Linked DNA regions of Prochlorococcus marinus XMU1402. The main gene of each other region encodes a partner of the protein of the gene in region 2 in a complex. Links are inferred from orthologs where the notes say so. Each region holds a gene or a part of one and is shown on either strand. Other genes may lie near its edges. The genes, in order: carB and carA.

Region 1 (16,902 bases), 130 kb from region 2 along the record:
TCCAAGATTCAATGTTGAAGTTATTAAATACACTACCTTCAATTCTTAAATATCTACCAGTAGAAAAAGCTCAAGATGCTAGAACATTTATTCTGAGTTTTCAGTACTGGTTAGGTGGTACCACTGAGAACTTAAAAAACTTCTTGTTAATGATTTCTGAGAAGTACGCTGTTTCAGAGATCATAAAAGATCAAATAGAAGAATTCAAAATTCAAGACCCTGAAACATTTCCAGATTTAGGAATTTGGCATCCTCTTGCTCCTTGTATGTTTGAGAGTCTTAAAGAATATCAAAATTGGGAAAATAATAGGAAAGATATAAATCCTAAAGATGACAAAACTCCGACAATAGGCTTAGTGCTTCAAAGGAGTCACATCGTTACGGGAGATGATGCTCATTACGTTGCTGTTATTCAAGAACTGGAATACAGAGGCGCGAGGGTAATACCTATCTTCTGTGGAGGTCTTGATTTTTCTAAACCAGTTAATGAATTTTATTTTGATACCATAAATAACAATCAACCTATAGTAGATGGAGTTGTATCTCTAACAGGATTTGCACTAGTTGGTGGGCCAGCAAGACAAGATCATCCTAAAGCTATTGAAGCCCTCAAAAGGTTAAACAGACCCTATATGGTTGCACTTCCATTAGTCTTCCAAACCACACAAGAATGGGAAGATAGTGATCTAGGATTACACCCTGTTCAGGTAGCACTTCAGATTGCAATTCCAGAGCTTGATGGGGCTATTGAACCTATTATTCTCTCAGGTCGTGATGATGCTACAGGTAAGGCGCATACGCTCCAAGATCGAGTTGATGTAATAGCTGAAAGAGCAATAAAATGGTCAACTTTAAGAGTTAAACAAAGAAAGGATAAAAAATTAGCCATCACAGTATTTAGTTTTCCACCAGACAAAGGAAATGTTGGTACGGCAGCATACTTGAATGTTTTTGGTTCAATTTATAGAGTGCTTCTTGAAATGAAATCGAAAGGATATCAAATAGATGAACTTCCAAGTAATTCAAAAGAATTAATGGAAAAAGTAATTAACAACCCTGAAGCGATGGATGGCTCTCCAGAGTTAAATATTGCTCATAAGATGTCAGTAAAAGAATACGAAGAGTTCACACCATATTCTCAAAGACTTGAAGAGAATTGGGGTAAACCTCCAGGGAACCTTAATAGTGACGGACAAAACCTTCTTATCTATGGAAAACATTTTGGAAATGTTTTTATAGGAGTTCAACCTACATTCGGTTATGAAGGTGATCCCATGAGATTACTCTATTCAAGAAGTGCTAGTCCTCATCATGGTTTTGCTGCTTATTACACGTATGTAGAAAAAATCTGGGGGGCTGATGCTGTTCTTCATTTTGGAACTCACGGTTCACTTGAATTTATGCCTGGGAAGCAGATGGGCATGAGTGAAACTTGTTATCCGGATTCTCTCATTGGATCATTGCCTAATTTGTATTATTATGCTGCGAATAATCCATCTGAAGCAACAATTGCAAAGAGAAGAGGATATGCTTCAACTATTAGTTATCTGACTCCTCCAGCGGAAAATGCAGGACTCTATAAAGGACTTAAAGAACTAAGTGAACTAGTTGGTTCATATCAACAATTAAGAGAAAATAGTAGGGGCATTCAAATTGTTAATGCAATTGTTGAGACTTCTAAACAATGTAACCTTGACAAAGATGTTGAGCTTCCTTCAAAAGACGTAGAAGAACTATCGATAGATGAAAGAGATTTATTTGTTGGTAATGTTTATAAACAGTTGATGGAGATAGAAAGTAGATTGTTACCTTGCGGTCTTCATACTATTGGAGAAGCTCCAACAGCAGAAGAAGCTGTTGCTACGCTTGTAAATATTGCATCTTTAGAAAGAGAACAAGAAGGATTAAGATCTCTTCCTGGATTACTTGCAGAATCCATCGGTCTAACTATTGAACAAATTTATGATGGCAACAACAAAGGTGAACTTAAATTTGTAGAGTTAAATGAAAAAATCATAAATACAGCTAGAGAGTCGATTTTTGCAATGGTCAACTCTTTAAAAATCATTGATGGCAGAGTTTATTTAGAAAAATCACTTTTATCCAAACTTTTCGATTTACTTAAAGTTTTTGGTCTAAATCTACCTACTCCTTGGTTAAGAGTCTGTAGATTAAATGGATTTAATGAAGTTAATCAGAAGGAATTAAATAAATTATTTGACTACTTACTTTTCTGCCTGGAACAGGTCTGCGCAGACAAAGAAATGGATAGCCTCATTAAAGCACTAGATGGAAATTATGTTTTACCTGGACCAGGAGGAGATCCCATAAGAAATCCAGGTGTATTACCTAGTGGTAAAAATATCCATGCACTTGATCCTCAATCAATTCCAACTACAGCAGCAGTAGCTGCAGCGAAGTCCGTTGTTGACAAATTAATTGAAAGACAAAAGGAAGAGCAAGGAACATGGCCTGAAACAATAGCTTGTGTTTTATGGGGTACTGATAACATCAAAACCTACGGAGAATCACTTGCACAAATCTTATGGTTTGTTGGGGTAAAACCAAAACCAGATTCTGTTGGAAGAATTAACAAACTAGAATTAATACCTTTAGAAGAATTAGGTAGGCCAAGAATAGATGTAGTAGTTAATTGTTCAGGAGTATTTAGAGATCTATTTATCAATCAAATGGCATTAATAGATCAGGCAGTCAAATTAGCAGCTGAAGCTGATGAACCATTGGAATCTAATTTTGTAAGGAAACATTCACTAGAACAAGCAGAAAAAGAAGGCACATCTATCAGAGAAGCTTCAGCGAGAGTATTCTCTAATGCAAGTGGAAGTTACAGTTCAAATGTTAATTTAGCCGTAGAAAATTCAACATGGGAGGAAGAAAATGAATTGCAAGAAATGTATTTATCTCGCAAAACATATGCTTTTAATGCTGATAATCCAGGTGAGATGAATCAAAAACGAGAAGTATTTGAGTCAGTAATGAAAACAGCAGATGTTACATTTCAAAACCTTGATTCTTCAGAGATTTCATTAACAGATGTAAGTCACTATTTTGATTCTGATCCAACAAAATTGATCAAGACATTAAGAGATGATGGGAAAGAACCAAGTAGCTACATAGCGGATACAACCACTTCTAATGCTCAAGTTAGAACACTTGGAGAAACTATCAGATTAGACTCAAGAACAAAACTTTTAAATCCTAAGTGGTATGAAGGTATGCTCAAATCTGGCTACGAAGGAGTTAGAGAACTTTCTAACAGACTTAATTACACTCTTGGTTGGAGTGCGACAAGCGGTCAAGTAGATAATTTTGTATATGAAGAAACTAATGAAACATTTATAAATGACGAAGAGATGAGGAAAAGATTAATGGATCTTAATCCTAATAGTTTCAGAAGAATTGTTGGAACATTGCTAGAAGTCAATGGTAGAGGATATTGGGAAACTTCAGATGAGAATATAGAACAGTTGAAAGAACTTTACCAAGAGGTAGAAGATAAAATCGAAGGAGTTAAAGAATAATAAATTTATTATTTTCTATAAATCCTATCAGCTACTTTCAAGACTTGATAATTTAGTTTGACATTGTGAACTCTCACAATGTCAATATTAAATTGAGAACAAAGACAACTTATTGCAAGTGTTCCTATATCCCTTTCTTTTGGATTTTTCTCATTCAAAATTTCTCCTATAAATCTCTTCCTAGATGCACCTATCAAAATTGGCAAATTCCATTTTTTAAATACTTCTATGTTTCTCAAGATTTCCAAATTATGAATGATATCCTTTGAAAAACCAATTCCAGGATCCACTATTATATTTCTTTTAGATATATTTTTTTCTAAAGCATTATTTATTAAATTATCAAGAGAGTATTTAACATCAGTCAATACGTTCTGGTAATTAGAGAGTTGATTCATATTTTGACTATTACCACGACTATGAGTTATGACGAACGGACAGTTGAATTTTGATACAACATCCAAAATTTTTATATCTCTTCTTCCTCCTGTAACATCATTTATCCAATTAGCACCATTTAAAAGAGCTTCGTAAGCCACTTCAGAATTAAAAGTATCAATAGAAATTAATACATCTGGAAATTCAGATTTTATTAATTTTAGATATGGGATCAATCTTTTTATTTCTATACTAGACCCAACTTCTTCAGCCCCAGGTCTCGTACTTTGAGCACCAAGATCAATAACATCAACACCATTGCTCAAGAAATGATTTACTTGATCCAAAACTTTTTTTGAAGAATTTAAATCTCCTCCATCACTAAATGAATCAGGAGTTAAATTAATAACCCCCATAATTGAAGTTTTTTGACCCCAGCCTTTTGGCCAAGGATTTTTCTTATTTATAATTCGCAATTCTTGCAAAACTATTAGGATCTAATGAAGCTCCTCCCACCAAAACCCCATCTATATCACTCATTGACATTATTTCATCAATATTATTAGGCTTAACAGATCCTCCATATTGGATAACCACATCCTCAAAACCTATTAATTTTCGAATCAAAGAACATATCTTGTTAGCCTCTTTAGCTTCACATGTTTTACCTGTCCCTATAGCCCAAATTGGCTCGTAAGCAACTATAAGGTTAGATGGATTTGTATTTTCAAGTCCTTGTTCAACCTGTCTAGTGATAACTCTATTAGCTTCTCCTCTCTCTCTTTGCTCCAATGTTTCCCCAACACAAACTATTGGAGTAAGTCCACTTGATTGAGCAAAAACTGCTCTTTTATTAATCTGTTCATCACTTTCACTAAAATATTTCCTTGGTTCACTGTGACCAACTATTGCGTAAGAAACTCTATGTTCAAGAAGCATTTTAGGAGATATTTCTGCCGTAAACGCTCCTTCATCTTCCCAATGAATATTCTGACTAGAAATATCTAAATAATCAAAATCAGTATGATTAGAAAAGGTTGAAATAGCAGTAAAAGGTGGTGCAATAATAACTTTACGATCATCCTTTATGTTTGTTATTAAAGGTAAAAACACTTCTAAATAAGACTTGGCTTGAGCACAAGTCATATTCATTTTCCAATTACCAGCAATAATAGATTTTCTCAAAATACAATCTCCAAGAAAATCATAATAATATAAACTGAGGTTAATAATCTAATTAATCAAAAATTAATTCATTTTTTAGAAACATAACTTTATCTCCCTTATTTAGTTTTCTTCCTCTTCTAGTTTCAATTACACCATTGACTTTAACAGACCCAGATGTAATAAAGATTTTTGCTTCTCCACCTGATGATACCAAATTCTTCCATTTTAAGAATTGATCTAATTTCATTGTTTTGTATGCCCAAAGATATTGATAAAGTAGGATAAATATAATACATAAAGTATCTTGCGACTAATACCACCAATCAGGCCATATTCAAATAGATTTATTAAAGGTTTTATATGCATGATTATTTACGTTGCTTGTTGGCCATTATTAGCATATTTAGCAGGAAAACTAATCCCGGCAATTGGATCTGGTGATCTTTCAAAAGTTTCTAGCATAATAGTCTGGTCTTTATTAGTATTCTTAATTCAAAAAATAGCTCAATTTGGACAGGATGTTTTTATTGCAAAACCATCCCTAGAAATTAGTGAAGAAATGACAGGAAATTTATTTAGAAAAATTCAAAAAATAGAGATGAATTCCTTTGGGAATATTTCAGCAGGAGACATAATCTATAGACTCACGGAAGATGCAGACAGAGTAAGCGAAGTAATCTATAAAACAGCTCAAGATACTTTTCCGTGTACTTTACAATTATTAGCTGTAATAATATACATGTTTTATTTAGATTGGTCTCTCACAGTATCAACTTTTGTGATAGCACCATTAGTTATTTTCACAGTTAATAGTTTTGGAAGAAGAGTCTTATTAGCATCTGAAAAAAGTCAAGAATCAACTAGTAACTTAGCAGGTTTAATAGGTGAATCTATAAATGGAATGGCTACTGTAAGAGCTTTTGCAGCCGAAAATTGGATTGTAAATAAATTTTATAAAAAATTAAATTCAAATAAAAAAGCGAAATATAAAACATTAAAATTGCTTGCATTTCAGCATCCAGTTGTAGGCTTTGTAGAAGCATTTGGAATATTAGCAATATTGGGTTTAGGAGCCTCAAGAATTAACCTTGGTCTTTTAACTAGTGAAGAATTTAGTAGTTTTTTTGCTGCAATATTAATGCTTATTGATCCAATAAGCCATGTAAGTACAAATTTCAATGACTATAAACAGGCAGAAGCATCCATAAAAAGGTTAAAAAAAATAAATCTAGAACCTTTTGAAAACGATAATGAAAATTTAACAAGGATATCTAATATTGATGGGAAAATCACTTTCAAGAAAGTTGATTTTGAATATAAAGAAGATAATCAAGTCCTCAAAAATATAAATTTAGAAATTAAAAAAGGGGAAGTTACAGCTTTCGTTGGATCTTCTGGCGCTGGTAAAAGTACAATGATGGGTCTTATTTTAAAATTTATTAACCCAAAAAAAGGAGACATTTTTATTGATGATAAAAATCTTAAATTATTAAATACGAAAGATATCAGAAATAATATTGCTCTAGTACAGCAACAACCTTTCTTATTTACAGGTAAGATTATCGACGTAATAAGAATGGGTAGGAATTTTACTAAAGAAGAAATTATAGAATCTGCCAAAAAATCAAATGCTCACAACTTTATTCAAGAGCTTCCTAATAAATATGAAACCAAAATAACTGAAAGAGGATTAAATTTCTCCGGCGGACAGATCCAAAGGATCGCTATTGCAAGAGCAATATTGGGGAACCCAGCGATTTTACTTCTAGATGAGGCAACTAGCGCACTTGATGCAGAATCAGAAGCAGAAGTTCAAGAAGGGCTTAATAGAGCAATGAATAATAGGACTGTTATTGTAATAGCTCATAGATTAGCTACTACTCAAGAGGCAGATAAAATAGTTGTCTTTGATAAGGGTGAAATTATTGAGATTGGTAAACATACTGATTTAATTAATAAAAAAGGAATATATAAAGAATTATGTGAAAAACAATTAATTAAGAAGTTATAATTCAAGCTTATTTATTAAATTTTTAAATCTATGAATGAAAATCAAAATGATTCTGGCAATCCAGTTTTAACCTTTGAAGGGAAAAAGTATTTTATAAATCAACTTTCTAAGGAAATAAAAGAATCTATAAATGCATTACAAATAGCGGAAACTCAACTAAAAATGCATCAAGACACTCTGAAATTGCTAACAATTAGTCGAAACTCTATAGCTAATCAATTAAGAGAAAAACTAAAAAACATTGAATAAATTTAATAATTATGGATTTCTTGCAGAGAGTAAGTATCAATCTTATTAAGTTGCAATGCTTTGATTGCTTTAATAGCTGCCTTGGCTCCCGGAATGGTTGTAAAAGTTGGAATATTATATTCCAAAGCAGCACGTCTTAAATATGCGTCGTCATGGAGAGCCTGCGATCCTATTGGAGTATTAATTACTAACTGAACAAGTCCTGAACGAATTAGATCTTCTATATTAGGTCTACCTTCGTGTACTTTTAGTACTTCATCAACTTGAATGCCTAAATCACTTAAATATGAAGCTGTACCACTCGTTGCAATTAATTTAAATCCTAAAACCAACAACTCCCTAGCAATTACTTCAAGATATTTTTTATCTAAATCATTCGTAGACAAAAAAGCTACTCCCTCAGAGGGGACTCCATTTCCTGCTGCCAATTCTGACTTAGCATAAGCAATACCGAAATCTTTGGCTAAACCCATTACCTCTCCTGTTGATCTCATTTCCGGACCAAGAAGCGTATCAGATCCAGGAAATCTTTTAAAAGGTAAAACAGCTTCTTTCACTGCCTGATATTTTGGAGAGAATTCTTCTGTAAAATTAACATCATCTAGAGTAGAGCCTTGCATTAACTGGGTAGCTAATTTTGCAACTGGTTTTCCTATAGCCTTTGAAACAAATGGAACAGTTCTGGAAGCTCTTGGATTAGCTTCTAAAATAAATAATTTATTTTCTTTATTATTTAAATTCGTTACTGCAAATTGTAAATTAATTAAACCAACAACATTTAATCTTTTAGCAATTAATTTAGTCCAATTTTTTACTACATCTAGAGTGGATTTTGAAAGAGAAATAGATGGCAAACAGCAAGCGGAATCACCAGAGTGAATCCCTGCTGGTTCAACATGTTCCATTAAACCAGCAATTACTACTGAACCTGCTGAATCACATAAAGCATCAACATCTATCTCAATAGCATTATTTAAATATTGATCAAGCAGTATTGGATGATCAGGCGATACCTTGACTGCTTCAGAGATGTATCTCGATAATTCATTCTCATCCTTTACAATTTCCATTGCCCTGCCACCTAAAACATAAGAGGGCCTAACAACTAAAGGAAACCCAATATTCTTAGCCACAGTTTGCGCTTCATTTTGATTACGAGCTATTCCGTTTAATGGTTGCCTAATATTTAATTCTTTAAGTATTTTTGTAAATTCCTCTCTATCTTCTGCTAGATCGATTGAAATTGGTGAAGTCCCTAAAATTTTTGATCCTGTTCTAGCACCATCGTTAGATTTAAGCCACTCATATAAAGGTAAAGATAATTTTAAAGGAGTTTGACCTCCAAATTGAACAATCAAACCATATGGATTTTCAACTTCTATTATATTTAGTACATCCTCCAAAGTTACAGGCTCAAAATATAAAATATCGCTAGTGTCGTAATCCGTTGATACGGTTTCAGGGTTACTATTAACCATTATTGTTTCAAAACCATTTTGAGAGGCTTGATATGATGCATGACAACAACAATAATCAAATTCTATTCCCTGTCCAATTCTGTTTGGACCTCCACCTAAAATCATAATTTTTTTTGAATCATTATTTTTTTTAATTTCACTATCAAAAACTTGAGAATTTAAAAAAATAAAAGGCTCTTCATAAGTTGAATAGTGATAAGGAGTTGAAGATGAAAACTCTGCTGAGCAAGTATCAACAGTCTTATATATTGGAACAATATTTAAATTTTTTCTGTATCTTCTCACTTCAAAAAAATCAGAATTAGTTAATTTTGATATCTGTTGATCTGAAAAACCTAATTGCTTAGCATAAAGCATCAAATCTCTATCTAGACTAGAAAGCTTTTTTTCTCTCAAAAAATCATTTTCAAAATTAAAGATATTACGTAATTTTTCAATAAACCATAAATCAATATTCGTAACTTCTTGGATAAAAGAGTTAGTTTTTCCAAGGTGCATTGCTTTTTTAATTATAAGAATTCTCTCTGATGTTGGATTTCTTAAACTAGTCTGTAATTCATTCTCGTCCTTAGTGTCTTCTATTGAATCACATTCCCATCCATGAATACCAACCTCTAAGGACCTTAATGCTTTCTGAAATGACTCTTCAAAAGAGCGGCCGATTGCCATTGACTCCCCAACAGATTTCATGGCAGTGCTTAATGTATTTGAAGAGCCTTTGAACTTTTCAAAGGCAAAACGAGGAATTTTTGTAACAACATAATCAATTGATGGTTCAAAACATGCAGGTGTTTTTTTGGTAATATCATTAATAATCTCATCAAGTGTATAGCCAACTGACAATAAGGCTGCAATTTTGGCTATCGGAAATCCAGTGGCTTTACTAGCCAAAGCAGAAGATCTACTCACACGAGGATTCATCTCAATTACAATTACTTCACCATTTGTTGGATTTATTGCAAATTGAATATTACTACCACCAGTTTCAACTCCTACTTCTCTAATAATTTTCAATGATAGGTCCCTCAATCTCTGATACTCTTTATCTGTTAATGTTTGTGCTGGAGCTACAGTAATGGAATCTCCAGTATGTACACCCATTGGATCTAGATTCTCAATGCTGCAAACTATTACTACGTTATCTGCCGTATCTCTCATTACCTCTAATTCAAATTCTTTCCATCCAATAAGAGATTTTTCAATCAATATTTGATTGCTAGGACTTTCCTCTAAACCTGTACTACACAATTCGATAAATTCTTCTAGGTTGTATGCAATTCCACCTCCTACACCACCTAAAGTAAATGCAGGCCTTATTATTAGAGGATAAGAATTTATTTTTTTTGATACATCTTTTGCTTCAGTCAAGTTTGATGCTATCCCAGAGGGACATACATTTACATTTATTTTTTCCATCGATTCTTTAAATAATTTTCTATCTTCAGCTTTATTAATAGCTCTTAAATTAGCACCAATTAATTCAACATTATTTTTCTTCAAGAAATCTGATTCTGATAATTTAACTGCAAGATTCAAAGCAGTTTGACCTCCCATAGTGGGAAGAATCGCATCAGGTTTTTCTTTTAAAATAATCTGAGAGACGATATCAGAAGTTAATGGCTCAATATAAGTTTTATTTGCGATGTCAGGGTCGGTCATTATTGATGCCGGATTTGAATTTATTAAAATAATTTCATAACCAACTTTTCTCAAAACTTTGCAAGCTTGAGTTCCAGAGTAATCAAATTCGCAAGCTTGTCCTATAACAATCGGGCCTGATCCAAGAATAAGAATTTTTTTTAGATCACCTCTTTGAGGCATAATTTAAAACCTATATTTACTTAATGGTACTTATAAATCATCAGATGTTAATCAAGTTACTTGAAAAGCAACATTTGTTTCTATAGTATTGAAAGAAAATAATTTTTTATGAGCGAACTTCAACGACTTAAAAGTTTGTTGCCTCCAGAGAATGAAAGTTGGGTATTTATTGAAGCTGCCGCTGCATTAGATCCACCTTTAATAACACTGGAGGAAATTGGTCGTGACGAAGTAGAAATACAAATAGATTTAGATTCCTGGGAAGACTTTGCCATTGATCACAGAAATTTATTATTTTGGCACGAGGTTGGGAAAATTCAAAATGATGCAATTCCAAGAGATGGTTGGGAAATGGCTGCTCTTGCAATAGGACTAGGAGGCGCAATAGGAGAGTTGTGGGTACAAGATGGATTACTTTTGTTACTGGCTCTTGGCTTATCAAGTTTTGCAGGTTATAGACTATACATAAAGAATAATTCTGAAAAGAAACTCCAAGATGCTATTTTTGCAGATGAAAGAGCCATAGATCTTGCTTGTAGATTTGGATACAGTATCCCAAATGCTTATAAAAGTCTTGGAGGAGCCTTAAAGGAGTTAATTGATAAAACTAGAAAAAAGAAAAAAAGAAGTTTCTTTGAGGATAGATTAGATGCCCTAAGAAAAAGTGCTGAAAAAGCTAGAGCAGAATTATCTCAGCAAGAAGGTTCAGAAAAATCAGTCTCCAGCGAAAATGTATATGGACAATAAACATTTAGTTTTGATGGCAGCTAAAGCTTGTGACGAAAAAAAGGCTAAAGATATAAAACTTATAAAAATTGACAAAGTTTCTTTCATAAGTGAATGGATATTAATCGCAGAGGGATTATCTGATGTACAGGTTAGATCTATAACTAACTCTGTAGAAGGAGAGTTAAGAGAGAAGGCTAAACTAGAACCAATAAGAAAAGAGGGAGTTAATGAAGCTAAATGGGCTTTACTTGACTATGGTGATTTGATCGTAAATATTTTTCAGCCAGATATAAGAAAATACTACGATCTTGAATCATTTTGGAGTAATGGAGATAATCTTTCATTCCCATAATTTCCATTTATGAACGAATCTAAATGTCCTGTCCCAAAGGAGCAACAACCCACAAATGAATTCATAGCATTATCAAAATCTAAAATTTTTTCTTGGCCAAAAACTAAAAAATCATTAATCCTTGTGTTGATTAAATTTTGGATAATTGCATTTGTTATGTTTATTGTTATTTCTTCTGGAAGTATATATTTCAAAACATCCCTTCTAAAATATATTTTATTAAGTTTATTTAGTAGTTTAGCAATACCTCTCTTAGTATCTATAAGATTATATCTTGGTTGGAATCACGTTTTTAAAAGATTGACTTCTGAAAAAGTTGAATACGAAGAATCTGGATGGTATGACGGCCAAGTATGGATAAAGCCATTAGTTTTGAAAGAACAGGAATCGCTTATTGCATCAATTGAAGTAAAGCCTATTTTAAAAAATTTAATACAAATTTTATCTATTATTTCAGTTCTAGCTTTATCAGGAATTTTGCTTTTTCAATATAACAATTTCTAAATGAGTTCAAATTTCAAAAACCTATATACATCTAATAATCCGCCTTTACAAGCAACATTGATAAGAGGTTCAAATATTGAGTCAATTCATAAAATTCATGCTGTTATTACTGACAAAAAAGGCAGAGTTTTAATGTGTGCAGGAAACCCAGAATATAAAAGTTTCATAAGGTCATCGTTAAAACCTTTTCAGGCAATACCGTTTGTCAGTAGTGGTGCTGCATCAAAAATTAATGATGCTTCAAAATCAATCGCATTAGCATGCGGTTCGCACAGTGGATCAAGAATTCATGCAAGGGAAGCTTTTAAAATTTTGTGGGAATATGACATCGACATTAATAATTTAAAATGTCCAATAACCAAATCAAGTCCATTACAACATAATTGTTCAGGCAAACATGCCGCGTTTCTTGCTACATGTAAAAAGTTGAATTGGCCATTAGAAAGTTATTTAAAAGGGGATCATCCACTTCAAATAGAAATATTCAGAATTGTTTCAGAATTATTAGAAATCCCCATATCTGAAATAAACGCTGAACGTGATGATTGTGGCGCCCCAACTCTTTACTTAAAACTAATAGAAATGTCAAAGTTATATTCTCTTCTAAGCAGTTCTGAAAATGCTGAATTAGAGCAAATCAGTAGAGCTATGACAACTAACCCAATGATGATAAGTGACAATAATAAATTTGATACTGAAATAATTAAAGGCTCTCATGGACAGGTTATAGGTAAAGGTGGAGCGGAGGGAATACAGTGTCTATCCAAGGTAAATGAAGGGATAGGACTCGCATTAAAAGTAGAAGATGGTTCAAAAAGAGCAAAACATGCTGTGAGTCTTCACTTACTAAAACAGTTAGAATGGATATCTGACTTAAGGATTCAAGATATTGAAGAAAAGGTACTTAATTTTTCAGAGGGAGTGCGAATTGAAGTACAAGGTCAATTAAAATTCCAAGAATCCTAAAGAAATAGAAAAAAGAACCCTTTCAGATGTATGCTATGTATATGACGCGGGGTAGAGCAGTCTGGTAGCTCGTCGGGCTCATAACCCGAAGGTCGGAAGTTCAAATCTCCCCCCCGCCACCATTTAAAAGCAGCTAGCAAGCTGCTTTTTTAATTTTTGCAATTAGTCCACAAATTAATAAGACTTAATTAAACCAAGGTATTACTTATCACATAAATAGTTGCTTATCTAAAATTACTAGAGATCTTTTTGCATGGAAAATTTTAAATCAACTCTCACTATTAAACCAACAATGATAAAAATTATTCCAATGTAAGAGTTTAAAGAAAGCTCCAAAATATATATAGATTTCTAATAATAACTTTAGCTCATAAATCTTTTTTGCAAAATAGTTTCATAAAAAAGAACATTAAATCAACAGAAATTTAACTTTTTGCCATATTGAAAAAGTAAGTTTTTAAAAATATAGTGAAATTAATTATTTGGAAATTAATGCAGGATTTACTACAGCACGATTTAGGTTCCAGTTTGCTTTCAATAGCAGTTATTCTTGGCTGGCTAGGTTTATTTTTTGTCTTTTTAAGAATATTAACAATTTTAATAAAAAGAGTTCTTGAATCAATATTCAAAAAATCTTAATTATTAAAACAATTTAATAATTAAGGATTTACACCTAAATCATACATCAATAAGTATAATAACCTAAAAAATGTCAATTTTAGATAAGGCCAAAATAGGTGATTCTGTTCAATTAAGTTTAGAAAAATCAAAAGATAGACTTACTAAAGAAATTATTGCTGCTGTTACCAATTCTTCGGTGGCTACAATTAATGATTTTAGAATAACTGATGGCAAAGGTATTGGTGTAGTCGTGCAACTATCTAATGGTAAAGAGCAATGGTTTTTTGAAGATGAAATTGACCTTCTTGACGAAAACGGAAATGTAATAAAGAAAGTTAACGATACTAAACAGAAAAATACTTTGATATTCAATACTTTAGGAGGATTAAATTATGAAAATAAGAATAGGGTTAAAGAGTTAGTTAATCCAGCTAACTTTTTTCTGTGGCTAGTCGTATCCATTAAAGATATTTTTTAAATATTAAAAAAATTTTTATAAGATAGAGATAATTTACTTAAAAGTTAATTACAGATTTAAGAAATTCTAAACTCTGAGATGTTTAAAAATATTATTGAAGTTAGAGATTTGTCAAAGTCGTTTGACATCTCTTCTAAAGACCCTGGATTAAAAGGGACGATTAAACATTTTTTTAGAAGAGAAACAAAAAGTTTAAAGGTTATAAAAAATGTAAGTTTCGAAATAAAAGAAGGTGAAATAGTAGGTTTTCTTGGTGCTAACGGAGCTGGGAAAACAACAATTTTAAAAATGCTTTGTGGCTTAATTTATCCAAGCGAAGGTTCAGTTTTAGTTTCAGGCCATCTACCTTACAGGAGAAAAGAAAATTTCTTAAAAAAGATAACCCTAATAATGGGACAAAAACAACAACTTATTTGGGACCTTCCACCAATTGAATCATTTTATTTGAACGCATCAATATATGACTTAGGGAAGAGAGAAGCAAAAAGAAGAATAAAAAAATTATCAGAGATGCTTGAAATTGATTCTGAATTATTTATACCTGTTAGAAAACTATCTTTAGGTCAGCGTATGAAAGCAGAATTACTAGCAGCCTTGATACATCAACCAAATATTCTATTTTTAGATGAGCCCACACTTGGTTTAGATATTAATGCACAAAGAAATTTAAGAAAATTTCTTCAAAAATATAATAAGGAAACTAATGCAACGATATGTCTAACAAGTCACTATATGAAAGACATTACATCCCTATGTAAGAGGGTTATATGTGTTCATGAGGGGTCAATTTCATACGATGGAAAACTTGATCTTTTATTAAAAAAACTATCTCCTGTTAAAGAAATATTAATTGTTTGTCGTTCAGAAGAAGATGCAATTAAATTAGAGAAATCAGGTTTTGCTGTTAAAAATAAAACAAAGAATGAAATTACAATAATAGTAGAAAATAACTCTATTACTTCTTCACTGAAAAGCATCCTTAATAATTTTGATATTGAAGACCTATTTATAAATGAACCACCTATAGATGAAATTATTGGGAAAATATTAATAAAAAAAGATTATGGCATCTAACTTGATTAAACGTAAATTTTTTACCTTATTAAAGGTTCAATATTCAAACATGTTGGAATATCGAATAGAGATTGCATTATGGGCGATTTCAGGAGTTATTCCTTTTTTCATGTTAAATATATGGACCAACAATAACCTTAATGAATACATAAATATTAGTGATGTCATGCTTTCTAGGTATTTTTTGTGTGCTTTTTTTGTGAGACAGTTTTCCGTAGTTTGGGTTGTATTTAGCTTCGAAGAAGATTCTCTTATGGGAAAGGTTTCTCCTTACTTAATCCAACCTTTAAATCCATTTTTCAGGTATTTTGCACAGCATCTTGCAGAACAATTAACAAGATTTCCTTTCGCTCTACTAATAGCAACAATCTTTTTTATTTTTAATCCAGAGAGTATATGGATTCCAAATTTTGGTATTTTATTATTATCGATAATATCAACTTTATTATCTTTCTTAATTCAATTTTTAATTCAATCAATAATTGCATGTTTATGCTTCTGGACCGAAAAAGCTTCTTCAATTGAAAGATTATTATTTATCCCAACTTTATTTCTCTCAGGTCTTTTAGCTCCAGTAGTTTCGTTTCCCGAATATGTTAAATCCTGGATTTATTTAACTCCTTTTCCGTATTTAATAGATTTCCCTGCAAACTTACTTTCAGGAAATGCAACAAATATCAGTAGTGGCTTTAGTATGCAAATTCTATGGATTGTTTTACTTTTCCCAGTATTTAAAAAAATATGGTCAAAAGGAACGAAAAAATATACAGCTATGGGATCATGAATTTAAAGAAATATCTTAATGTTTATAAAAAATTTTTACATACCTCTTTAGCTTCTGAATTGGAGTATAAAACAAATATATTCATTGATTTAATTACTGCAATTTTAAGTTTAATAGGGAGTATTTTTTTATTATCAATTTTTTTTCAAAACAATAGCAGTATTGGAGGTTGGGAATTTAAACAGGCACTAATAATTCAGAGTATTTATACAATTTTAAATGGAATAACTAATACATGGTTCAATCCAAATCTTACAGAAATAGTTAAGCACATAAGAGAAGGAACTTTAGATTTCGTGCTTTTAAAACCAATTGATAGTCAATTTTTTATTTCATTAAAAAAAATAACTCCATCTGGCTTTTTAGAAATAATACTTGGAATTTGCTTATTGTTATACTGCATAAAAATCAATCAAATAAATATAAATTTAAGTTTTTTTACTTTATGCTTGATCACTATAATTTCATCAATATGTATTTTATATAGCTTATGGTTTTTTATTTCTACAACTACTATTTGGTTTGTAAAGACATGGAATGCGACAGAAGTACTAAGATCATTCCTTTACATTGGAAGATTTCCATTGGATTCATTTTCATTTTCTTTGAGAATATTTTTTAGTGTGTTCATTCCTATTGCATTTATAACAACCATACCTTCTGAAGTTTTCCTAGGCATATCTCAATTTTGGAAAATATTGCTTGAAGTTACTGTTGCGATGGTATTTCTATTTAGTTCTAGAAAGTT
Region 2 (16,028 bases):
AAATTAACTTGAAATGATTTATTTTCTAATAGTTTGCATGCTCCCTGAATATCTCCAATACAAAATTGTTCCCCAAATTTAACGTAGGTAACGCTATTTTTACTTCTTACTGCAGCTAAAACTGGAATCTTTATTCCACATCTACCTTTATCTGGTTTAAATTTAATTAAACAGTCTCTCAAAGTATTTTGTACTCTTACATCTGATGCTTGAGAACTTTCAAGATTAATAATAAGCAATTTGAGGTTATCTATTTCTCTACAATCATCAATTATTAATTGAGTCTTATCACTCTTTTTATCAATTGTTGCCCACAATAATAATCTAGTATCAGTCAAAAGAAATTCTGATAATCTTACATAGGTTTTTGGAAAAACTACTGCTTCGCAACTTCCAGAAAGATCTTCTAGCTGGACTATAGCCATCCTATCTCCTTTTCTAGTTGTGATTTGCTTCAAATCAGGAATCATGCCAACTAAAGATACTTTGGTTCTATCTTTGGTTTCTTCTAACTGCGAAATGCTTATGGGAGAAATAAGTTTAGCTGGCTTAGTTAAATGTTTTAGAGGATGATCAGATAAATAAAAGCCTAAGAGCTGCTTTTCTAACTTTAACTTTTCAATAAGTGAATAATCATCAACCTTAGCTAATTGTGAATCTGAAAAAGCAATATTAGAAAATTCTTCTTTAGAGTCAAATAAATTTCCTTGCCCGGATAATCTATCACGATTTCTTGAAGAGGCCCACTCAACAACGTGTTCGAGATCTGACAATAACTGAGCTCTATTATTATCATTTGAAAACTCATCTAGTGCTCCACAATGAATTAAGGATTCAAGACTTCTTTTGTTAAGAACACTAGAAGGTAAACGATCGCACAAATCCGATAATGACTTAAAGATTCCAAAACTATTTCGGTTTTCAATTATATTTCTTATTGCGGAATCTCCTAAATTCTTAATTGCAGATAACCCAAATATAATCTGATTATTTTTAATAGTGAAATCAACCCCTGAAAAATTAATGCTTGGTGAAATAACTTCTATTCCCATCGAATAACAATTGGAAATATATCTTTGCATCTTGTCGCTAGAGCCTGCATTTACACTTAAAAGGGCTGCCATATATGCAACAGGAAAATGGGCTTTTAAAAATGCAGTTTGATAAGTTACAGCCCCATAAGCCGTTGAATGACTTTTGTTAAAACAATATTCTGCGAATAAAACCATTTGATCAAAAAGATCATTTGCTAATTTTTCATTTACACCTTTCTTCATAGAACCTTCTACAAAAATACTTCTATGCTTAACCATTTCAGATACTTTCTTTTTCCCCATTGCCCTTCGAAGTAAATCGGCATCACCTAAAGAATAACCTGCCAGGTCTTGTGCAATTTTCATAATTTGTTCTTGGTAAACCATAATTCCATAGGTTTCAGTGAGAATTGACTCAATAAGAGGATGAGGGAAATCGACCTTTTCATTCCCATTTTTTCGATTTATAAATTTAGGAATAAGGCCTGCATCAAGAGGACCAGGTCTATAAAGAGCAAGTATTGACGAAATATCCTCAAGAGAGTTAGGTTTGAAATCCTTAACAACCTGTTTCATACCAGAAGATTCAAGTTGAAAAATACCTTCAAGATCTCCTCTCCCAATAAGCTCAAAGGTTTTCCCATCATTTTGAGGTAACTCATCAATATTTATTTTCTTCCCAGTAGATTGATTAATAATAGAAACTGTCTTTTCAATCATCGTAAGATTCTTAAGCCCCAAGAAATCCATTTTCAATAATCCAAGTGATTCGATATCATCCATAGAATATTGGGTTATTATTTGTCCTTCATTGTTTCTTTGAAGAGGTACAAGTTCGTCAAGCGGATCTGATGCGATAACAACTCCAGCAGCATGGACTCCATATGTTTTATTAGTTCCTTCAATTCTCAAAGCTAAATCAACCCATTTTTTTACTCTATTATCATTAATATATTTGTCTCTAAACTCTTGGCTAGGAGAATTCCTATCAATCATTTCATTTAGTTTATAAGGTTTCCCTCTTACAACTGGTATTAACTTAGCCAATTTATCAGCCTCACCATAAGATATGTCTAGAACTCTTGCAACATCTTTTAAAACAGCCTTAGAGGTCATTTTATTGAAAGTAATTATTTGCGCAACCTTATCCTCTCCATAACGATTAGTAACATAATCAATAACTTCGTTTCTCCTATCAATACAAAAGTCGGTATCAATATCTGGCATGGACTTTCTCGCTGGATTTAAAAATCTCTCAAACAACAATCCGTGCTCAACTGGATCTATATTTGTGATTTGAAGGGCATAAGCTACTAATGATCCTGCCGCAGAACCTCTACCTGGTCCTACTGGGATAGAGTTATCTCTAGCAAATTTGATGTAGTCCCAAACTACCAAAAAATAATCTGGGAAACCCATATCTTTTATGATTTTTAATTCGGCAGTTAGTCTATTTCTATAGTTCTCATCAACTTCTGTAAGATCATTTTTTTTAAGTCTTTTTAAAAGACCTTGGTTAGATAATTGTGTTAGGAAAGAAAATGAATCTGTATCTTCATTGAGAGGGAATTTTGGCATTCTGTAATTACCAAACAAATCAAATACTTCAACTTTTTGGGAAATTTCTACTGTATTATTTACTGCCTCATTAATTGATTCATCATCAATATGATCCTTAAAAAGTTCAAGCATTTCATTTTCACTTTTAATGTATTCTGTGCCTGTATATCTCAATCTTTTTTCATCACTTATTAGTTTTCCGGTTAATACACAAAGCAACGCATCATGTGCTTCAACATCCATATTTGACAAGTAGTGCGCGTCGTTAGTAGCGATGACTTTTATTTGGTGTTTCTTACCAATTTTTATCAATTCAACGTTAACAATTCTATCCTCAATAGAGCCGTGATCTTGTATTTCTAAATAAAAATCATCTGCAAATAAATTTTTATACCAAAGAGCTATATTCTCTGCTACGTCTAATCTACCTTTGAGGATAGCTTGAGGTATCTCTCCACCAAGACAAGCTGTAGAAACAATAAGACCATCACTATATTTACTTAAAAGAGATTTATCAATACATGGTCTAGAAAAAATGCCACGACCTCTCATCCCATTTAAATGACTAATTGTTGTTAACTTAACTAAATTCTTATAACCAGTATAATTTTTTGCTAACACCACCAAATGATATCTTTTTTCTTTTTTAGGTTGAGGATCATCAATAGAACCATTAATCACATACATTTCATTACCAATTATTGGTTTTATGCCTTTCTCTTTACACCTCTTGACTAAATCGAGAACACCATACATAACTCCATGATCAGTAAGAGCTATAGATTCCATTCCAAGTTCAGAAGCTCTTTCTACAATTTTTGAAATTTGACTGGCTCCATCAAGTAAGCTGTAGTCACTATGATTATGAAGCGGAACAAAACCCATATTCAAATAATTTATATATATAAGATAGAGAAAATTTCAGAAAGATCTATACTTTGTGATTACAAATTAATTATTAATACAAATTTAGAATACTGGTCTGTTCTTAATTACCTGCGCATCAATTTCGAAAATATTTGCGGCATTCAATATCCGATTCTCCTCTAACACATTTCCAATTAATTGAAGTCCTATTGGTAAACCTTTAGTATCAAAACCACAAGGAATACTTATAGCTGGTAGTCCTGCCAAATTAGCAGGAACAGTTAATAGATCAGACAGATACATAGAAAGAGGATCATTGGCAAAATCACCCTTTAAAAAAGCGGTAGTTGGGCATGTCGGAGTTAATAAAATATCTACTTTTTTGAAAGCATTATCAAAGTCTTTTCTAATTAATGTTCTAACTTGTTGTGCTTTCTTGTAATAAGCGTCATTGTATCCAGCAGACAAAGCATAAGTTCCTATTAAAATTCTTCTTTGCACTTCATCACCAAATCCTTCAGCTCTGCTTTTTGAAGTCATATCGAGAAGATTAGAACATTCATTCGATCTATAACCATATTTAACTCCATCGTATCTAGCCAAATTTGCAGATGCTTCAGATGGTGCAATTACATAATATGTGGCAATTCCATCGTTAAATCTAGGACATTCAACTTCAATAATGTCGGCTCCTAAAGTTTGAAATCTTTCAACAGCAGATAGAACTGAATCTTTAACTTCTAAATTTAAGCCGGGATGTTCAAAGCATTCTTTAATGATCCCAATTTTTAAATTCTTTATAGATTTATTTAAATCATTCAGATAATTTGGTACCGGTTTATCAAGACATGTTGAATCTAAGGGATCTTTACCAGATATTGAATAAAGAATTTCAGCGGCATCAGAGACAGTATTTGTAATTGGGCCAATTTGATCGAGAGAGCTAGCAAATGCTACTAATCCCCATCTACTTACTCTGCCATAGGTAGGCTTGAGCCCAACAACTCCACAAAAAGAGGCTGGTTGTCTTATTGAACCTCCAGTATCAGAGCCTATAGCAGCGGCAGATAATCCAGCAGCAACTGAAGCAGCACTGCCTCCTGAACTACCACCAGGAACTCTATTAATATCCCAAGGATTCGAAGTAACTCCAAAGAAAGAAGTCTCTGTTGAACTACCCATTGCAAATTCGTCCAAATTTGTTTTACCTAAACAAATACCTCCTGAAGACCATAATTTACTTGATGCTGTAGATTCATAAGGTGCAACAAAGCTTTCGAGCATTTTACTTGCACAAGTAGTTAGGACTCCCTTAGTGCAAATATTATCCTTAATTGCTATCGGGATTCCTGCAAGAGGAGGAAGTATTTCTCCATTTTGAATTAATTTATCTATATATTCAGCTTGTATGATTGCATTATCTTTTGTAGTACATATATAAGAATTAATTTTGGGGTCTTTGGAATCGATTTTTAAAAAAAAATCATTAATTAATTCTTTAACAGAAGCATTTTTATTATTAATTTCCTTTCTTAAAGAATTAAAATTCATTTCTCAACTTTTTATCAAAATATAATTATCAAAAGGTTAATGGTTCATCTTTTTTGCAACGAACTAGACTATGTTTAATTTCAGTAGAGCCTTCATCAGTAAGGTCTTTCATAAATGAAGACATATTATCTTTTAAGCTTTTTTTTGTAAGAAAAGGACCATACCAGTAGGTGGTATTAGGATTTTCTGTCTCAATTTTAGCCCACCAAGCTAATCCAAGTTTGTTTCCAAAATTTCTAATCAATTTTTTAGATCTTTGTAGATCGTAAATTCTTGTTAAATTCTATACAATTTTGTAGTTAAAATTCAATAAATTTCTATTAATTATATAAATGTATTGAAACAACCATATTTTAATGAGTATAAAAAGTAGTAACTTTTAAAAATTTATTTACAGGTTAAGTGAAATATTGAAATTGCAGCAGCGACTGAGGCGTTTAAACTTGATGTTTTACCTTTAAGAGGAATGCTTAATAGAAAATCACATTTTTTTTGAGTAAGTAAAGAAATTCCTTTATCTTCAGCTCCTACTATTAATACTAAAGGGGGTTTTTCATTAAACTTTGAAAGCGATAATTTAGCATCTCCAGATAATCCTACAACAAGAAAGCCTTTTTGCTTTAGCTGTTCAAGTGCCCTATTTAAATTAACAACTCTACTTACTGGTAAGTGTTCCAAGGCTCCTGCTGCTACTTTGGCAACTGTTCCAGTTAAGCCTGCAGATCTTCTTTGAGGAATGATAATACCATTGCAATTAAAGGCCTCTGCTGATCTAATAATTGCACCAAGATTATGTGGGTCAGTAATACCATCTATGGCAAGAATAATAGGATTTGAAGTTTCCTTTTTAGAAAAATCAATTAAATTTTCTAGTGATATTGTTTTAGAACATGCCAACTGCAATGCAATACCTTGATGTGAAGCACCACATGTCAATTGTGAAAGTCTGCTCCAAGAAACTTCTTCGATAAGGACACCTCTAGATTTAAAATCCTTGAGTAAAATGTAAAACTTCTCTGAAGAAAAGATTTCTGAAGTACACCAAATCCTATTAATATATCTTTCATTAGTAAGGGCTTCAAAAACAGAATGCTTTCCCCATATCCAATCATCAAAATTTCTTTTATTTGCTGTCCCTTCAAAAATATCGGAAGCTTTATAAGGCGATTCAGAAATATATTTGGGTATTGGCTTTCTATTGCTTAAAGATGAATAATTACTTTTATTTTTATAACTTACATTTATATTATTAGTGCTCTTTTCAGAAGAATTTTTCAAAAATTTGTTATTTCTTTTTGAAGAATTTTTATTTTTAGAGTAAAAATCAGAATTAGAATTTTTCTTGTTTGGTTTACTATTTTTTCCAGAAAAATTATTTTTAGATGAGTATTTCATTAATTCATTTAATTTTAATTTCAAGATACTTAAAAAGGGTTGATAATCTTTGAGGATCTTTTAGAAATAGCCAACCAATAAGAGTTTCAAAACCAGTTGCTCTTGAGTATATGGTCGGGTCTGACGATTTTGGGTATCTCTTAGTTTTATTTCTAGCACGTCTAATTAAATCGATTTCATTTGCATTCAATAAATGTTCAATTTGACTTAAAGAATTTGATTGAGATTTTGCTTTTACTTCGTTTACAACTGATAAATGGAGTTCTTTTGATTTCAAAGGAAAATGAACATATCTTAGTCTTTGATGAAGTTCCCATACTGAATCACCCAGCCAAGCAAGTTGAATAACACCTATTTCTTCAGGATTACCATATGGAACCAAGTTTTGAATCCAATAATTCAATTTTTTAAATAAGTTAAGGCATCTTCAAGACACGACTTTAAATTTAGAAAGTCGCCCAAACGAACAAGTTTAATTGTTTGAGCAACTCTAGAATTACCAACAATTGAAAAACCTAATTTTAACTTTTTACATTCTTTAGCCGTCTGAACAAGAGCTCCAAGTCCCGATGAATCTAGAAAATCAATTTTTGTAAGATCAATAACGAATGGATACTCATTTTTTAAATTATTACTAACAAAATTTTTAAATTGTTTTTCTGAGAAGGCATCAAGTTGGCCTTTAAAAGTAAAAACAATAATATTTGTTCTTAAATCAATGTTTCCTCTAAGAGAAACCGTTAACTTCTGAAAATCTTCTATTTTTAATTCCTCCAATAAATGTATCAAATGTAATTATCAAATCAAAAGAAAACAATATGTCAACATCTTTCTAACATTAGAGAAACAAATTTTTTAAATAAATAATCTGAATCATGAGGTCCAGGTCCTGCTTCCGGATGAAATTGAACACTAAATATAGGCTTATTATTAACTTCTAAACCAGCAACTGTGTTGTCATTAAGATTATGATGAGTAATTTTGACTATATCCTTTGAGAGAGAATTTGGGTCAATAGCGAAGCCATGATTCTGGCTAGTTATCTCAATTTTATTATTCTTGCCACAAGGATGATTTAAACCACGATGTCCAAATTGAAGTTTATAAGTTGCCCCCCCTAAAGCTAATCCAAATATTTGATGACCAAGGCAAATTCCGAACATAGGTATTTCACCATATTCAATAAGTGATCTTGCTAAATCTATTCCTTCATTAACGGAGGAGGGGTCACCTGGACCATTTGAGAAGAATATTCCATCAGGTTTATTAGATAAAACATCTTTTAAAGAGGATCGATAAGGTAAAACTAAAATTTCGCAACCATGAGAAACTAGTCTATTCAAAATTGATTTTTTTATTCCAAAATCAATTGCTACTATTTTTAACTTTTTAGTCTTTTCTAAATATTTTTTTCTAATATCAAAAGTTGTTTCTGAGGGTTTTTGCCATAAATATTGTTGCTTTGTAGTAACTTCTTTTGATAAATTTAATCCTTCCATTTTTGGAATTTCAGATATCTTTTTTAAACAATTTTCAACAGTTTTATCTTCAGAGGTTAAAATTCCGTTCATCGAACCATTAGATCTTAAAATCTTTACAAGGGCCCTCGTATCAATTCCATAAAGTCCTATTATGTTTTTCTCAACTAACCATTGATTAAAATCCTTTAGAGATCTCCAATTGCTATTGTTAGACGAATAATTTCTAACAATTATTCCTTTAACGTTAATACTAGATTCTGAATCTTCAAGATTAATACCAGTATTTCCAATTTCTGGATAAGTGAATGTTAAAATTTGTCCATAATAACTTGGATCAGTAATAACCTCTTGATATCCGGTCATTCCTGTATTAAAAACTATTTCACCAAAAGCAGTACCAGAAGCTCCAAAAGAAAATCCCGGAAATACAATACCATTACTTAAAACTAATTTTGCATTTTTCTTATATGGATTAATCATCAATTTGTAATTAATTCATCAGATGATAAAAAATGTTTTAAAAGTAAAAAATTGTTCCAGGGATCTCCTTGATTAATTGCAAATAAAGCTCTATTAAAGCCTTTATGAAGATCATCCTCAATTCCGGCTACCCAGAGAACTAATGCAGTATTCAGAGCAACAACTTCTTTATGAGATTCTTCCCCAGTACCATTTAAAACAGACTTTAATATATCCTCGTTAGAATTATTATTAGAAACTACAAGCTTATCGTTTGAAATATTTTCATAGTTAAAATCTGAAATATTTATTTTTGAGCATCGTAATTCACCATTCTCAACAAATACTAATTTATTTTCACCCTGAAGAGACGCCTCATCAAGGGCTCCACAACCATGTACTACTATTGCTCTATTCATGCCCATTTTTAATAGTGCACTACCCATGGGCATCAAAAGATCCTCTGAAGCAACGCCCAATACTTGCGCATTTGGTCTTAAAGGATTTACCAATGGTCCAAGTTGATTGAATACAGTCCTTATACCAAGAGCCTTTCTTAATGGAGCAAGTTTGATTAAAGATTTATGCCAAACAGGTGCAAACAAAAAAGTTATTCCAATTTCATTTACTGCAGAAACTACTTTTTCTAATGAACAGTTTAAATTCAAACCAAGATTCAACAAAACATCAGCAGAGCCAACTTTTCCGCTAGCACTTTTATTGCCGTGTTTGGCAATTTTTACCCCACAAGATGCAGATACAAAGGCTACTGCTGTAGAAATATTAAAAGTATTAGCACCATCTCCACCAGTTCCACAAGTATCTACCATGTTTAAATTTGGTCTTTCTACAGGCAATTCACAAACATTTAAGAGTTCCTCAGCCATAGAAGACAATTCTACACCTGTGCATCCTTTAGCTCTCAAAGCGCTCAGAAATGCTCCTGTTTGAACATCAGATATTTCATCATTAAGCCATCTTTGCATTAATGATCTAGAATTTTTTTCATCAAGATTAGAACCTTCTAGCAAAATATTTAGAATTTCTACGTTTGATAGATTAGATGACATTTAATAAATAAAAATTATTTAGATAGAATTTAATTTGAGGTATCAAAACCTGACCCAACTAAATCTTTATTTGTATTAGAAGGCCTAAAGCTTTTTGACCAAATTTTCTTTGTATTTGAAAAAAGTTCATTTTTAGTAATTTTCCAAAATTTTAAAATTTTTTCAATATCGTTTTTTATTTCAATTTCACCAGGGAAACCGTTATAACGATTTATCAATCTAGCTAAATTAATAAAGTCAAGATCTTCTGGTATTTCTTTACTGATAAGAGAATCTACAATATTCTTGTCTGTTTCATGTAAGGGATGAGTTTGTTCGTTACTCATAGAAAAAAGATGAATCATTTCTAAAATTAGCTCACATATTTAAAAATGAAACATTATCTTAATCATATTGGCAAAATAAAATGAAAAATTTAAAGTTAAAAGTTATATCTAAATACCTAAAACCATACAAAAAAGAATTTTTATTGGGAGCTTTAGCCCTTTTAATAGTAAATATATTGAGCGTTGTAATACCACTTCAAGTAAAAAATATAATTGATCAATTACAAAATAATTTCTCTTCAGAATTTGTTATTTCTAAATCATTATTTTTAATATTTTTAGCAACTTGTATGGGATTAATTAGACTATTTTCAAGACAAATTGTCTTTGGTATAGGTAGAAAGGTTGAAGTGAATCTTCGTCAAAAATTATTCGATCATTTACTAGTTCAAGACCCAGAATGGATCCAAAAAAAAGGAAGCGGAGATATTATTAGTAGAGCTACAAGTGATGTCGAGAACATAAGGCGGCTTTTAGGTTTTACTGTTTTAAGTTTATGCAACATTGTCTTGGCTTATTCTTTTACAATTCCGTCAATGTTTTCAATAAATAAAACATTAACTATATCTACGTTAATGATCTTTCCATTTATTCTTGGAATTGTGAGCTTATTCGGAGGAAGAATGGTTAAACAAAGAAAAGTTCAACAAGAATCATTATCCAAACTTAGTGATTTAATTCAAGAAGATCTTTCAGGCATAAGTGCAATAAAAATTTATGCACAAGAAAATGCAGAAAAAAAAGAATTTAGTTTATATAATAATGCTTATCGAAATGCAGCGATAAAACTTGCAAGAACTGCGAGTACACTATTCCCATTGTTACAAGGTATTTCATCAATATCATTATTAATTTTACTAGGATTGGGTACATATCAATTGGAGAGTGGATTTATTTCAATAGGTGGTTTAGTAGCTTTAATCCTTTTTGTAGAAAGGCTCGTTTTCCCAACAGCTCTTTTAGGTTTCACAATAAACACTTTTCAACTCGGTCAGGTAAGTTTAGATCGGGTAGAAGAAATATTTCAGAATAAACCAAATATTAAAGATGGTTCAAACAGTAGATTCTTAAAGAAAAAAGTAGAAGGGTTATTAGAGGCAAGAAACTTAACCATAAAATATCCCGGATCGATATTTAATTCACTAGAAAATCTCAATTTTAAAATTTTTCCTGGAGAACTAATTGCGATAGTTGGCCCTGTAGGTTGTGGCAAAACCACATTAGCGAAGTCTCTTGGAAGAACTATTGAAATTCCAGGGGGTCAATTATTTTTAGATGAAATTGATATAAAAAATATTAAATTAGAAGATCTTAGAAAAAATATTGCAATAGTTCCACAAGAAGCATTTTTATTTACTTCTACAATCTCAGAAAACCTTCGTTTTGGGAAACCTAAAGCTTCTAGGGAATTAATTAAAGAAAGTGCTGTAAAGGCTGGTTTAATCGATGATATAAATAATTTTCCTCAAAAGTTTAAAACAATTGTTGGTGAAAGAGGTATCACACTTAGCGGTGGACAGAGACAAAGAACAGCACTTGGAAGAGCATTACTTGTAAATTCACCCGTCGTTATTCTTGATGACGCATTAGCAAGCGTAGACAATAAAACAGCAGCAAGAATAATTGATGAAATGCGAAAAAGAAGTAAAAAAACTATTTTGATGATTAGTCATCAATTATCTGTGGCTGCAACTTGCGACAGGGTTTTAGTTATGGATAAAGGAGAAATAGTTCAAGAAGGTCATCATCAAGATTTAGTAAAGGAGAATGGTCTATATAAAAAACTATGGGATAGAGAGCTAGCCACTAATATTATTAAAAGCTAGAATTAATTTTTTTTCTTATGATAAAAAAAATTTAAATTATGTTTGAATTTCTAAAAAAAATTATGAATAATGAAAAGCTCATTTTAATTAATGATGGTAATTTATTCCATAGAATATTAAAGTCAGATATTAGAAAAGATCCTAATTCACAAGAAGATGAAATAATATTCGGGTGTGGTTGTTTTTGGGGAGCTGAAAAATGTTTTTGGAAACTTCCAGGAGTTGTAACAACCTCAGTTGGGTATGCTGGTGGTAGTAAAAGTAACCCAACTTATTATGAAGTATGTTCAGGTTTAACTGGTCATGCAGAAGTTGTTAGAGTTATTTGGGATAAAAGTAAAATAGATATAAGTGATCTACTAAAAATGTTTTGGGAATGTCATAACCCTACACAAAAAGATAGACAAGGTAATGATATTGGTTCGCAGTATAGGTCAGCGATATATTATAAAAATGAAAATAATAAGAAAATTATATTAGCTAGTAAAGAGCAATATCAAAAAGAATTAAATAAAAAAAACCTTGGTTTTATTGAAACAGAAATAAAAAAAATTAATAATTATTTTTATGCTGAAGATTACCATCAACAATATCTTGCATCAGAAGGAAGCAGGCAGTATTGCTCTGCTTCACCTACAAAAGTTAAGTTGGGAATTTTTACTGGAAGTAACTTTAAATTAAAAGATTATGTATGGGAAAACTTTAATTGGGAGGTAGAAAAGTGTGTATTGAGATCTGATAACAAACCTGTTAAAGAATAACATTTAAATACCTCTTATCTTTATAGTAATAATACGGGGCGTAGCGCAGTTTGGTAGCGCACCACTTTGGGGTAGTGGGGGTCGTGGGTTCAAATCCCGCCGTTCCGATCATTTATCATCATCACTTATAAGAGATTTATATAACTTATAAGAGCTTATCCCTACGGCAACGAAAGTAAAAGATGAGAAAAAAAATAAAACTAAAATCGTAAGATTCGAAACTTCAACTTCACCAAGATGGAACGATGTAAAAATATGCATTTGTTATTTTTTTTTAAACATTAACATAATTACAAAAAGTTTTTTTTACAACCATTCACAAATTTAAAAGGATTACAACAGCAAATACAACCCTGTAAATAATAAATATTTTTAAACCATTAGAAGATAAATATTTTAATAGGAAATCGATAGCAAATAAAGAAGAAAAAAATGTTGAAAAAAGACCAAAAATTAGAGGAATAAAAGTAAATGAAGATAATTGATTGAACGAAGAAATAAACTCGACGATCGCGGCAAGAGATATAGATGGTATACCCAAAAGAAAAGAAAATTTTGCAGCATCCCCTCTTTTCCATCCTGATATTAGAGCTGTAGAAATAGTTACACCTGATCTTGAAAAACCTGGAATAATAGCAAAAGCTTGGGAGCAACCAATTAAAAAACTATCTGAATATTTATGATTGTTTAGACTTATGGAACCTTTTTTCGAAATATCTGCTTTATACATAAACATTGCCATAAAAAGAGATACTAATGCAATTGATAAATTTGAACGAAATACTTTATCAAAAAAATATGGGAAAAATAATTTTATGCTCCCACCAAGAACAACAATTGGGATAGTGCTAAAAAATATAGACCTAAATAAACTTACATTTATGAAATAATCAGAAATATTTTTAGAAGTTTGACTTTTTAATTTAAGAATATCGTTCCTAAAATACCAAATCAGAGCAAAAACACTTCCTAATTGAATAATTGCAGACAAGGAGGGTCCAGGATCATTGAGACCTAAAAGAAAAGATATTACTTTCAAGTGAGCAGTACTACTTACTGGAATAAATTCTGTTAAACCTTGAATAATGCCATATAAAATAAATTCTAAATATTCCAAAACTTATAAATCTTCCTAATTTATTAATAGCAAATTACAAAATACAATTTACATTTAATAGGTAAAAGATAATATAAATCAATGAAAAAAAATTCTATTTTATTATTATTATTTCTTGTTTCTCCATTTTTTTTTCCTGGCACATTAAAAGCTAATTATTGGTTAATAATTGGTACATATAGACAGGGACCAGGAGGTAGGCCAGAAGTAAGCGGAATAACAAGTCCATCATTACACTCAATTCCAATGAAAGACTTGGATGCATGTAATGAGGCAGGTGAAAAAATAACTAATGAAATATATAAACCTGTTTGGCAATTTGATAGTAAATGGACTTGTGTATTTGGAGGTGATAATTAAAAAATTATCTTTTAACATCGTGCGCACAGCCATCGCCTTTATAATTTTCACTTTCGTAAAAATCATTTTTTGTGCCAAAGTAAACGGTGAGTAAAACAAATGGCAAACTTAATATAAACAAAATAGTTGTTAAATCCATAATTAAATAGTCAAATTAATAAGGTTATAAAAATCTAAATAACCACCTCTTAACTAAACTCAACCTAATAATCGGTTGGACCTTTTATCCCAAGATAAAAGAAGGCTCCTAAACCAACTAGAAGTAAAACCCCAGCAATGGCCGCTGATGGCACAAAGCCGCCTATTGCAAATGAAGAAAAATAAGTCATTACAAAAACTAAAACTAAAACTAGTTTGATAATATCAATAAAAAATTGGTATTTGTAAAAAATTTTGACTCTAAGACAATTAAGAAGTTAAGTTTTATTAGGCCACTAAAGTTGAATCTTCATTCTCTGATGAAACTCTTATTCTCTCTTCCAACTTAGGACCGTAAAGTTCATTTCCCCATATTTCAACTCTCGAATCGTTTGGAGCCATAAAAGTAAGAATATCAGTTGGGAATAAAACCCTCTCCAGAAAAAAGTTTGATGGACCAATACACCTCAAGACGACCATTCTACTCCCTTCGTTTTTGTAAGAAAACTCAACCATTCTAAAACAACAAAAATAATATCAATTAAACACTATTACTAGCAATCAAAAATGTATAAAAAATAACTGAAAAAAAGAAATTTTATAAATTTAATCCCACCTCAACTAAATTTCTCCCTTTATCAATTAATAACAACGCATAGGAATTAATATCATCGAAACTTTCATGAGGAAGAGAAATGTTAAGCATCCTCAAGAAATTAGATAATTTTTCTTCTTGAAGGGCATTTCCTTTCTGTAGAAGCATTTCTTTTTCTTGATTTGTCTTCCAAATATTCATGTATTCAAACTCCAGTGGCTTTAAGTGCCAAATATTATCTATCAAATTCCAAACATCTAAATATTTATATAAGTTTTCTTGAATAATATATCTATAAGAAGATTCATGAGGACTAAACATTGCTGAATTTATATGCTGATAATTAATATCGCTGGCAAAAGGCTTTATTCCCAAAAACCACCCTTCAATAATTAATAGATCAGGATTATCTGATCTCCAATGGGATCTATCGCCCAAGCCATTTCTTAATGATTTATCGAATACAGGAACATTCAATTCTCCATTTAATTTCCAATTAAATAGTTTCTCTTGCATTAATTTTACTGAATGGCTACCAGGAAAACCTCTTGACACATTCCAGGGATTATTCTTAATTGCCAATTTCATTTCATCAGATGGTAAATAAAAATCATCAATTGAAATAACAGCAATTTTAAAATTTAATTTTAAAGATATTGCTTCAAGCCATTTACCCAAAGTTGTTTTGCCTGTTCCAGGTAGAGCTGAGATCCCAATTATTTTTCGATCAGAAAAATTATTTTGAAATTTATAAGCCTGAGATAAAAGAGGTAAAGCCAAACCCCAAATCCAATCATCATTTACTTTATTACTCCAATATTGATCAATTGAAAAAATATTTTTTTGATTATTCCAATAATTAAACCAATCGGTCAGTGATTCCCAACCAATATCACAAATTAATTTTTCAAATTTATTAAGAGGGAAATTAATATCTAAGTCTTTCACGTTTCTATATTATTTATCTAAGTTATTTATTAATTTATTAATTTCATTTTTCCAACCATATCCGTTTGGTTCAGACGCTAAAGTAAATTCAAAATCTTTTAATTGATTTATTAAATTTAAATTAGGTCCATCTTTTCCTGGTATCACGATTTTAATATCTGAGTTTAAAAGTAGAGGCAAATCATTTGGAGAATCACCTAAACCTATAATTTGAATATTTTGAATGTTTGAATATTTTTTAAGAGCATTTATTGCTTTTCCTTTATTAGAATTTTTAGATAATAGGTGACTCATTCTATTTCCCTTAAAAATATCTACTTGAAACTTTTTACTGCAGATATTAATTTTCTCTTCTAAAAAAGTTGGTGGATTTAAAAAAGGCATACTCCAATGTCTATCGCGCATTAAGTTCAAGGAATTACCTTTTAAGCCTGTAAGCTGAGTTGCTTCTTGATCAGTGAGATTATTAAGAGGAATAAGTTCATAGTCAATTTCTTTAGAAATAAAATTTAAGATTTCCTCAAGATATTTGTATTTTTT

What was found.
Region 1: the proteins of carA (region 2) and carB are in contact, whole or in part, in a solved structure (PDB 1KEE), measured with the Escherichia coli proteins. The link is inferred for Prochlorococcus marinus XMU1402 from one-to-one orthologs.

The regions. Positions count from the first base shown.
Region 1 is NZ_JAAORD010000001.1:917,474-934,375, forward strand. What follows is about bases 7,150-11,023. They hold carB (carbamoyl-phosphate synthase large subunit), read right to left. Parts: upstream 10,647-11,023; coding sequence 7,350-10,646; downstream 7,150-7,349. Other genes in these bases: HA141_RS05250 (DUF6447 family protein), read left to right, coding at 7,150-7,347; HA141_RS05260 (DUF3318 domain-containing protein), read left to right, coding at 10,755-11,023. Outside these bases: HA141_RS05225 (magnesium chelatase subunit H), read left to right, coding at 1-3,542; folP (dihydropteroate synthase), read right to left, coding at 3,551-4,396; tpiA (triose-phosphate isomerase), read right to left, coding at 4,380-5,105; HA141_RS05240 (RNA-binding S4 domain-containing protein), read right to left, coding at 5,158-5,334; HA141_RS05245 (ABC transporter ATP-binding protein), read left to right, coding at 5,452-7,098; more of HA141_RS05250, read left to right, coding at 7,129-7,149; more of HA141_RS05260, read left to right, coding at 11,024-11,393; rsfS (ribosome silencing factor), read left to right, coding at 11,383-11,727; HA141_RS05270 (CGLD27 family protein), read left to right, coding at 11,737-12,231; HA141_RS05275 (asparaginase), read left to right, coding at 12,232-13,197; HA141_RS05285 (hypothetical protein), read left to right, coding at 13,666-13,836; cytochrome b6-f complex subunit PetP, read left to right, coding at 13,907-14,296; HA141_RS05295 (ABC transporter ATP-binding protein), read left to right, coding at 14,375-15,370; HA141_RS05300 (ABC transporter permease), read left to right, coding at 15,360-16,154; HA141_RS05305 (ABC transporter permease), read left to right, coding at 16,151-16,902. UniProt on the Escherichia coli protein: Large subunit of the glutamine-dependent carbamoyl phosphate synthetase (CPSase).
Region 2 is NZ_JAAORD010000001.1:791,797-807,824, reverse strand. Bases 6,299-9,298 are described here. They hold carA (glutamine-hydrolyzing carbamoyl-phosphate synthase small subunit), read right to left. Parts: upstream 8,369-9,298; coding sequence 7,229-8,368; downstream 6,299-7,228. Other genes in these bases: trpD (anthranilate phosphoribosyltransferase), read right to left, coding at 8,368-9,298; HA141_RS04585 (STAS domain-containing protein), read right to left, coding at 6,807-7,196; HA141_RS04590 (ribonuclease III domain-containing protein), read right to left, coding at 6,412-6,810; rlmB (23S rRNA (guanosine(2251)-2'-O)-methyltransferase RlmB), read right to left, coding at 6,299-6,407. Outside these bases: HA141_RS04610 (DNA polymerase III subunit alpha), read right to left, coding at 1-3,479; Asp-tRNA(Asn)/Glu-tRNA(Gln) amidotransferase subunit GatA, read right to left, coding at 3,564-5,012; HA141_RS04600 (DUF1816 domain-containing protein), read right to left, coding at 5,041-5,256; more of rlmB, read right to left, coding at 5,400-6,298; more of trpD, read right to left, coding at 9,299-9,417; HA141_RS04570 (DUF3288 family protein), read right to left, coding at 9,447-9,743; HA141_RS04565 (ABC transporter ATP-binding protein), read left to right, coding at 9,824-11,569; peptide-methionine (S)-S-oxide reductase MsrA, read left to right, coding at 11,608-12,330; HA141_RS04550 (hypothetical protein), read right to left, coding at 12,439-12,591; HA141_RS04545 (undecaprenyl-diphosphate phosphatase), read right to left, coding at 12,647-13,447; HA141_RS04540 (hypothetical protein), read left to right, coding at 13,529-13,807; HA141_RS09695 (hypothetical protein), read right to left, coding at 13,812-13,946; HA141_RS09690 (hypothetical protein), read right to left, coding at 14,011-14,136; HA141_RS04535 (DUF1830 domain-containing protein), read right to left, coding at 14,234-14,461; HA141_RS04530 (kinase), read right to left, coding at 14,544-15,488; mannosyl-3-phosphoglycerate phosphatase-related protein YedP, read right to left, coding at 15,498-16,028. UniProt on the Escherichia coli protein: Small subunit of the glutamine-dependent carbamoyl phosphate synthetase (CPSase).